2 regions of the Streptomyces sp. NPDC001514 genome follow, and region 2 is predicted to be linked to the other one. Evidence: riboswitches for the same ligand, from Rfam matches in the RefSeq annotation. Region 2 holds a riboswitch; the other holds the start of a gene.

Region 1 (4,406 bases), on a different contig from region 2:
CGACGAGACCGGCCGGGCCGGTGTAGAGCACCGGGTAGTGGGGCTCCAGGCGCTTGGCGATGTAGTTCGCCGCGAGGACGGCGACCTGGGTGGCGCGCTTGAGGCCCTCGCCGCCCATGAGCCGGACGTACGCCCAGGAGATCGGCAGGATGCCGGCGGAGCCCCAGGGGGCGGCCGAGATCGGGCCGACACCGGTCTCCGGGCCTGCGGTCGGCTGGAGCGGGTGGTTCGGCAGGTAGGGGGCGAGGTGCGCGCGGACGCCGACGGGGCCGACGCCGGGGCCGCCGCCGCCGTGCGGGATGCAGAAGGTCTTGTGCAGGTTGAGGTGCGAGACGTCGCCGCCGAACTTGCCGGGCTTGGCGAGGCCCACGAGCGCGTTGAGGTTGGCGCCGTCGACGTACACCTGGCCGCCGGCCTCGTGCACCTGGGCGCAGATGTCGGCGACGTGCTCCTCGAACACGCCGTGCGTCGACGGGTACGTGATCATGAGGACCGACAGCTCGTCGCGGTACTGCTCGATCTTGGCGCGCAGGTCCTCGATGTCGATCTCGCCGTCGTCGGCGGTCTTGACGACGACGACCTTCATGCCTGCCATGACGGCGCTGGCGGCGTTGGTGCCGTGCGCGGAGGACGGGATGAGGCAGACGGTGCGCTGCTCGTCGCCGTTGGCGCGGTGGTACGCGCGGACGGCCAGCAGGCCGGCGAGCTCGCCCTGGGAGCCGGCGTTGGGCTGGATGGAGACCTTGTCGTAGCCGGTGACCTCGGCGAGGCGTTCTTCCAGCTCGTGGATGAGGGTGACGTAGCCCTGCGCCTGCTCGATCGGCGCGAAGGGGTGGATCTGGCCGAACTCGGGCCAGGTGACGGGCTCCATCTCGGTGGTCGCGTTCAGCTTCATGGTGCAGGAGCCGAGCGGGATCATGCCGCGGTCCAGCGCGTAGTCGCGGTCGGCGAGGCGGCGCAGGTAGCGCAGCATCGCGGTCTCGGAGCGGTGCTGGTGGAAGACGGGGTGCGTGAGGTAGTCGTCGGTGCGCAGCAGTCCGGCCGGGAGGGTGTCGGCGGTGGCCGCGTCGAGCGCCTCGATGTCGGCGTCGACGCCGAAGGCGGACCAGACGGCGGTCAGCTGGGCGCGGCCCGTGGTCTCGTCGCACGAGAGGGAGACGTGGTCGGCGTCCGCGAGGTGCAGGTTGACGCCGTTCTCGCGGGCGGCGGCGACGATGTCGGCGGCCTTGCCCGGGACGCGTGCGGTGAGCGTGTCGAAGTACGTGTCGTGCACGAGCTCGATGCCGCCGGCGCGCAGCCCCGCGGCGAGGATGGCGGTGTACCGGTGGGTGCGGCGGGCAATGGTCCTGAGGCCGTCGGGGCCGTGGTAGACGGCGTACATTCCGGCCATCACGGCGAGCAGCACCTGCGCGGTGCAAATGTTGCTGGTGGCCTTCTCGCGGCGGATGTGCTGCTCGCGGGTCTGGAGGGCGAGGCGGTAGGCCTTGTTGCCGTCGGCGTCGACGGAGACGCCGACGAGGCGGCCGGGGAGGCTGCGGGCGTGCTTGGCCTGGACCGCCATGTAGCCGGCGTGCGGGCCGCCGAAGCCCATGGGGACGCCGAAGCGCTGGGTGGTGCCGACGGCGATGTCCGCGCCGAGCTCGCCGGGCGAGGTGAGCAGGGTCAGGGCGAGCAGGTCGGCGGCGACGGTGACGATCGCGCCGAGCTCGTGGGCCTGCTCGATGAGCGGCTTCAGGTCGCGGACGGCGCCGGAGGCGCCCGGGTACTGGAGCAGGACGCCGAAGACGCCGCGCTGGGCGATGTCGGCGGGGATGCCGTCGCTGAGGTCGGCGACGACGACGTCGACGCCGGTCGGTTCGGCGCGGGTCTCGATCACGGCGATGGTCTGCGGCAGGGTGTCGGCGTCGACCAGGAAGACGCCGTCCTTGACCTTGCCGACGCGCCGGGAGAGGGCCATGGCCTCGGCGGCGGCGGTGCCCTCGTCGAGCAGGGAGGCGCCGGAGGTCGGCAGGCCCGTCAGTTCGGCGACCATCGTCTGGAAGTTGAGCAGCGCCTCCAGGCGGCCCTGCGAGATCTCGGGCTGGTACGGCGTGTAGGCCGTGTACCAGGCCGGGTTCTCCATGACGTTCCGCAGGATGACCGGCGGGGTGAACGTGCCGTAGTAGCCGAGGCCGATCATGGGGGCGACGACGTCGTTGCGGTCCGCGAGGGAGCGCAGTTCGGCGAGGACCTCGGCCTCGGTGCGGGCATCGGGCAGCCCGAGTGCTTCGGCGCTCTTGATCACGTCCGGCACGGCGGCGGCGGTCAGCTCGTCGAGCGAGCCGTAGCCGACCTGCGCGAGCATCTTCGCCTGGGCCGCGGCGTCGGGGCCGATGTGGCGCTGTTCGAAGGGGGTGCCTCGCTCCAGCTGGGAGAGCGGAGTGCGGTTGGCGGTCATGCTGAGGCCTCCTGGTCGATACGACCTGCGAGGGGCACCACGGCGTGGGTGCCCGGACGGCCTCCCCCTCTGTCATCTCAACCTGAGAGCTTCACCGGTCCGCCGCTCGTGGGCGTGCCGGTTTTCACCGTCGGTGAGAGCGGATGCCGACCGACGCCCGCCCTACTTTCCAGAGTGACCTCGTCCGTGCGGTACAGGGGCCTGAGAGATTCCGGGGAGGATTTGCTCCTTCGGCGTCTCCGGTACGGAACCGGAGCACTCTCCCGCACGGGGTCAGCGGCCGTCTGCCAGCCTACCAGCGCGGTCTTGGCCACAGCCGTCGAGTGGCCGAGGCCACAGATGTGCACTTTCGTAGTAGTTACGGGGTGGTGCGACCAGTTGGTTGGAGGGACCGTGCAGACCGATATCGATCCGCGCAGCCTGATAGGCCGCAAGGCGTTCGACCGCAATGGCACGAAGATCGGGACCGTGGACGAGGTGTATCTCGACGACGCCACGGGGGTGCCGGAGTGGGCGGCCGTCCGCACGGGGCTGTTCAGCAGGGACGCGTTCGTGCCACTGGAGCCGAGTGAGCTGGCGCGCGACGGACTTCACGTCCCGTTCGAGCGGGCGCTGATCAAGGATGCGCCCGACTTCGGCGTCGGCAGGCATCTCTCCCCCCAGCAGGAGCTCCAGCTGTACCACCACTACGGCCTCGACCTGCCCGCTCCCCCGGAGAAGCGGGCTCCCTCGCCGCCTTCCGACTCCGGCGGCCCGGCCGCAGGGCCGGAGTCTTCGGGGGACCGCGATTTCGGCCGACTGGCCGGCCAGGACGACTGATCCGGTCAGGACTCGTCCGGCGGTGACGGAACTGCCCGCGACTCGTCCTGCGGTGACCCGCCTGGCAGTGACGGGTCCGGTGGCGTGCGGTCCGGTTCCGGCCGGACCAGCGGCAGCGGCTCCGAGGGTTCGAGCTCGGGGTCGTCGACGGAGAAGGTCCGTACTCTCCCCGGCGCGGCCGACCACGGCTCCTCGAAGCGGACGGTGACCCGCCCCAGTCCGCTCCCCTGCACCCAGCCCGCCCCGTACCGTGCGTGGCGCACGTCGTGCCCGGCGGCCCAGCGCCGCTCGGCGGGGGGCTGCGGCTCCTGCTCCTGCGGCTCCTCCCCGCTCGTGCCGTGCTCGGGGCTCTCGCGTCCGTCGCCGAGGGCCTGCTCCTCTGCCGCGGCCTGCGCGAACAGGTCCTCCTGGGTGTAGTCGGTGAGGCCGCTCACGCCCACCCCGAGGAGTCTGACCCCGCCCGTGGTGTCCACCGACTCCAGCAGCCGCCCGGCGGCCTCCCGCACCACCGCCGGGTCGTCCGTGGGCCCGCGCAGCGTCTCCGACCGGGTCAGCGTCGAGAAGTCGAACCTGCGGACCTTCAGCACGATCGTCCTCCCGGAGTGCCCGGACCCGCGCAGCCGTCGCACGCACCGGTCCGCGAGCCGCTCCACCTCGAGCCTGATCCGCACCCGGTCGTGCAGATCGACGTCGAAGGTGTCCTCGACCGACACCGATTTCGCGTCGCGCTCGGCGACCACCGGCCGGTCGTCGTGGCCCATGGCCATCCGGAACAGCGCCGCCCCGTGCGCCTTGCCCAGCAGCCGTACGAGCTCGTCCTCGCCGGCTTCGGCCAGCTCGGCGACCGTGGTCATTCCCGCCCGCCGCAGATGCTCACCGGTCGCCGGCCCGACCCCCGGAAGTGTCCGCACCGGCATAGGACCGAGCAGTTCCCGCTCCGTGCCCGGCTCGATCAGCACCAGACCGTCGGGCTTGGCCTGCTCGGAGGCGATCTTCGCCAGCATCTTCGACCCGGCCAGGCCCACCGACCCGGTGAGCCCCGTGAACGCGAGAATGTCCCTGCGCAGTCGCTCACCGGCCTCCCGTGCCGAGGGCGAGTCATGGGCCGTGCCTCCCGCCTCCAGGTCCACGAAGGCCTCGTCCAGGCTCA
Region 2 (4,406 bases):
GTGGCCCCGCGGGCATCCGGTCGAGGCCCGTGGCAATCCGGCGCAGGTCGAGCCAGGGGATGCCGACGCCGCCGCCGGGCGCGTGCGGATTGAGCCAGATGCCCCAGCGGTCGGGGAAGAGGGCTCGGGCGATGTCGGCGCCGGTGACGACCTCGTGCGCGCGGTTCCAGCCGGAGGCGGCGAGCTCCTGGGCGGAGGTGACGCAGGGGGCGTAGCCCTGGCCGTCCACCTCCATGTTCCCGTACTGGGCATCGGGAGAGCCGGACCGACCGTGCCAGAGCAGCATCCAGAGCCGGCTTTCGGCGAGGGCGTGCAGCAATGCCTCGTACGCGTCGTAGCGTCCGGGCGTCACCTGGCGCAGCATGTGCTCGACCTGCCCGGCCGCCGCGGTGCCTGACGCACTCACTGTGGGTCCCGCCCCTCTTCGATCCGCCATGGTGTGTGCGGCCGCACCGGGCAAGTGCGGCGACCACGTCATCAAACCAGCTTAAGCGGCCGTACTCACACCGACTTGACCACTACACGTGCGAGTGGGCGTGCGGCTGCGGGTACTGCCGGGTGTAGAAGGGCCGGACGCGGTTGAGCATCCAGTCGCCCACGGGGTCCTGGGCGATGTCCAGGAGGACCAGGTTGACCGGCCACTTCACGGCCACGCGGCCGAGCGCACGACCGAGGGCGTCCATGGGGGCGGTGCGGTGGTGGCCCTCCCAGGCGGAGAGTTGGACACCGATGAACAGCGTCGGCGCGTCGCCCTCGATGCTGGCCAGAACGCGGCGGGCGGTCTGGACCACGCCGGTCTCCTCGAACTCACCGGCCGCGGCCGCGAGGAAGTCGATCGGCTCGTCCTGCCAGTCCGGCTCGAACAGCCGCACCCGGCCCCCGCCGGCGGGCCCGTCCAGGGGCGTGCGCCCGACCCGGCACAGCTCGGCGACCGCGGGCGGCGGCAGGGGTACGCCGACGGCGCCGCCGGGATTCACGGCGATCCCGAGCTGAGGGGGCAGTCCGCGGGCGAACTCGATCGCGGGCGCGACGGTGCCGGACATCCGGTCGCCGACGCACTGCAGGAACTGCTGCTGCGAGCTGTAGACGGGCACGTAGGGTGCCCCGTCGATGTCCAGGGTCGGCAGGTCGAGGGCGGCGCTCCCGGGTCCGCCGCCGTTGGGCAGCGGCACCCAGACATGGCTCCGCCCGAGCACCTCGAGGAGCCGGCCGCCGGCGCCGGGGTTGCCGAGCGACGCGGCGAGCACCTCTTCGAGCTCATTGGCGGGCCATGTCGTGTCCACTGCGTTTCCCTGCTTCCCCGTCCCGGTGCGGCCCGCGCTCGGGCCGCGATGTCCTGGGCAAGCAGCGTACCGGCCACGCCTGTCAAGCCCGTCCGGCGGATTCGGGGCGCGGGCATGGCCCCCGCCGCCTCACGCCGCCGGGGTGAAGCCGATCCGGGTCAGGACGGTCGCCGCGTCCCGGTCCAGGATCGTGGCGGAGGCGCACCCCGCGGGCAGGCGGCCGCGCTCCGCGTCGCGGACGAGGCGGGAGACCGCGTACCGATGCCGGCTGAAGGCGTAGGGGGACACTCCGCGGCCGCGCTCCCGCTGGCCGGCCCGCGCGACCGACGGGGTGACGTCGAGGAGCAGCAGGTGGAGGGCGCGCCCGCGCCGCCGGGCCTCTCGGGCCAGCCAGCGGCGGACCCAGGACTGGGTGCCGCAGTCGTGGACGACCACACCCGCGCCGGAACGCAGCGCGCGCCACAGCCCGGCGTAGTGGGCGAGACGGACCAGCGGGCGGTACACCGCGTACGGCAGGAACCGCGGCATCCGCTCGTCCCAGCGGTCCCGGGTGTCCTGGGAGTCGATCCCGCCGCCCTCGGCCGCGCGCCGGATCAGCGTGGACTTGCCGCTTCCGGGCAGGCCGGAGATCACGACCACGTCGCCCTGGGCGAACACCAGGCTCCGCGGGCCGCGCCCCCCACGATCCCGCAGGTCACGCACCACGGGCGCGGGCGCCCCCAGCAGCCCGCGCGCGGGCACACCGGGCACGCCGGACCGCACGCGCACACCCGCTGTCGTCGTCATGTAGGCACCTGACCGCTGCAACGTCATCGCTCTCCCCCTTGTCGGGTCATCGTGACCCTGCCCAGGAAGCTTAAAGAAAAGGTAATGACCAACAAGTGATTTGCCGATCGGAGCGCCCGTGCAATGATGTCCGCGCAAACTGCATACCGGCCGCTTGAATCCGCGCGGGAGAGTCCTGGTCACTGTGTGCGCCGGGCGCCGAAGGAGCAAGTACCTCCCTTGAATCTCTCAGGCCCCGTACCGCGCGCGATGAGGCAGATCTGAAAAGCGAGTCGCAGGTCCTGCGGCTCCACCCAAGGTGCAAGTCGTGATCACACGCATATGTGGTCGTGATGAACCTCTCAGGTTTCGATGACAGATGGGGAGGATCGTCCTCGCCAGTCATGCCCTGGGAGCCCTATCCATGAGCACCACCCCCCGTCTCACCGCCCTCGATGCGCTGCATCGCTCGCTGGGCGCGACCATGACCGACTTCGCCGGCTGGGACATGCCGCTGCGGTACGGCAGTGAGCGCGACGAGCACAACGCCGTACGCACCAAGGCAGGTCTCTTCGACCTCTCCCACATGGGTGAGATCACCGTCACCGGGCCGCAGGCCGCCGCCCTGCTGGACCACGCGCTGGTCGGCAACATCGGCGGTGTCGCCGTCGGCCGCGCCCGCTACACGATGATCTGCCAGGAGAACGGCGGCATCCTCGACGACCTGATCGTCTACCGCCTCGGCGAGACCCAGTACATGGTCGTCGCCAACGCCTCGAACGCGCAGATCGTCCTCGACGCCCTCACCGAGCGTGCCGCCGGCTTCGACGCCGATGTACGCGACGACCGTGACGCGTATGCGCTCATCGCCGTACAGGGCCCCGAGTCGCCCGGCATCCTCAAGTCGCTCACCGACGCCGATCTGGACGGACTGAAGTACTACGCGGGCCTGCCCGGCACCGTCGCCGGCGTCCCCGCGCTGATCGCCCGCACCGGCTACACGGGCGAGGACGGCTTCGAGCTCTTCGTCGAGCCCCGGCACGCGGAGAAGCTGTGGCAGGCGCTGACCGAGGCCGGCGCGCCCGTCGGTCTCGTGCCCTGCGGCCTCTCCTGCCGCGACACGCTCCGCCTGGAGGCGGGCATGCCGCTGTACGGGCACGAGCTGACCACCGGGCTCACCCCCTTCGACGCGGGCCTCGGCCGGGTCGTGAAGTTCGAGAAGGAGGGCGACTTCGTCGGCCGTACGGCCCTCGAGGCCGCCGCCGAGCGCGCCGCGACGAACCCGCCGCGCAAGCTGGTCGGCCTGATCGCCGAGGGCCGCCGGGTTCCGCGTGCCGGGATGCCCGTGGTCGCGGCCGGCGAGGTCATCGGCGAGGTCACCTCGGGCGCGCCGTCGCCGACCCTGGGCAAGCCGATCGCCATGGCCTACGTGGACGCGGCGCACGCCACGCCCGGAGCCGAGGGCGTAGGCGTCGACATCCGCGGTACCCATGAGCCGTACGAGGTCGTGGCGCTTCCCTTCTACAAGCGCCAGAAGTAAGCCCTCAGCAGTCTCTCAAGCAGCCCCCATCAGCAGCACTCCCCCGCGTACAGGAGAATTCAGCTCATGAGCAACCCCCAGCAGCTGCGCTACAGCAAGGAGCACGAGTGGCTGTCGGCCGCCGAGGACGGCGTGTCGACGGTCGGCATCACGGAGCACGCGGCGAACGCACTCGGCGATGTCGTCTACGTCCAGCTCCCGGAGGTCGGTGACACGGTGACCGCGGGCGAGTCCTGCGGCGAGCTGGAGTCGACCAAGTCGGTCAGCGACCTGTACTCCCCGGTGACCGGCGAGGTCGTCGAGGCCAACCAGGACGTCGTGGACGACCCGTCGCTGGTGAACTCCGCCCCGTTCGAGGGCGGCTGGCTGTTCAAGGTTCGCGTCGCGGAGGAGCCGAAGGACCTGCTCTCCGCGGACGAGTACACCGACTTCGCCAGCTGACCAGAAACCCTTAGGGATCGCGTGATGTCGCTTCTCAACACCCCTCTCCACGAGCTCGACCCGGACGTCGCCGCCGCTGTCGACGCCGAGCTCCACCGTCAGCAGTCCACCCTGGAAATGATCGCCTCGGAGAACTTCGCTCCGGTCGCGGTCATGGAGGCCCAGGGCTCCGTCCTCACCAACAAGTACGCCGAGGGCTACCCGGGCCGCCGCTACTACGGCGGCTGCGAGCACGTCGATGTCGTCGAGCAGATCGCCATCGACCGCATCAAGGAGCTCTTCGGCGCCGAGCACGCCAATGTGCAGCCGCATTCGGGCGCCCAGGCCAACGCCGCCGCGATGTTCGCGCTGCTGAAGCCGGGCGACACGATCATGGG

What was found. A riboswitch is a leader RNA that binds a small molecule or an ion and turns the genes downstream of it on or off. The one in region 2 is predicted to bind glycine.
Region 1: linked by a shared signal. The riboswitch ahead of gcvP (aminomethyl-transferring glycine dehydrogenase) and the one ahead of gcvT (glycine cleavage system aminomethyltransferase GcvT) in region 2 are both predicted to bind glycine.

What each region holds. Positions count from the first base shown of each region.
Region 1 covers NZ_JBSFHO010000040.1:64,809-69,214, forward strand. Annotated here, with positions in the region: gene gcvP (aminomethyl-transferring glycine dehydrogenase) at 1-2,437, opposite strand, end outside; glycine riboswitch at 2,617-2,713, opposite strand; gene ACWCXB_RS31915 (PRC-barrel domain-containing protein) at 2,777-3,256, shown strand; gene ACWCXB_RS31920 (DNA polymerase IV) at 3,262-4,406, opposite strand, start outside.
Region 2 covers NZ_JBSFHO010000001.1:538,562-542,967, reverse strand. Annotated here, with positions in the region: gene ACWCXB_RS02360 (enhanced serine sensitivity protein SseB C-terminal domain-containing protein) at 1-406, opposite strand, end outside; gene ACWCXB_RS02355 (enhanced serine sensitivity protein SseB) at 519-1,283, opposite strand; gene ACWCXB_RS02350 (AAA family ATPase) at 1,413-2,096, opposite strand; glycine riboswitch at 2,225-2,322, shown strand; gene gcvT (glycine cleavage system aminomethyltransferase GcvT) at 2,473-3,588, shown strand; gene gcvH (glycine cleavage system protein GcvH) at 3,655-4,029, shown strand; gene glyA (serine hydroxymethyltransferase) at 4,054-4,406, shown strand, end outside.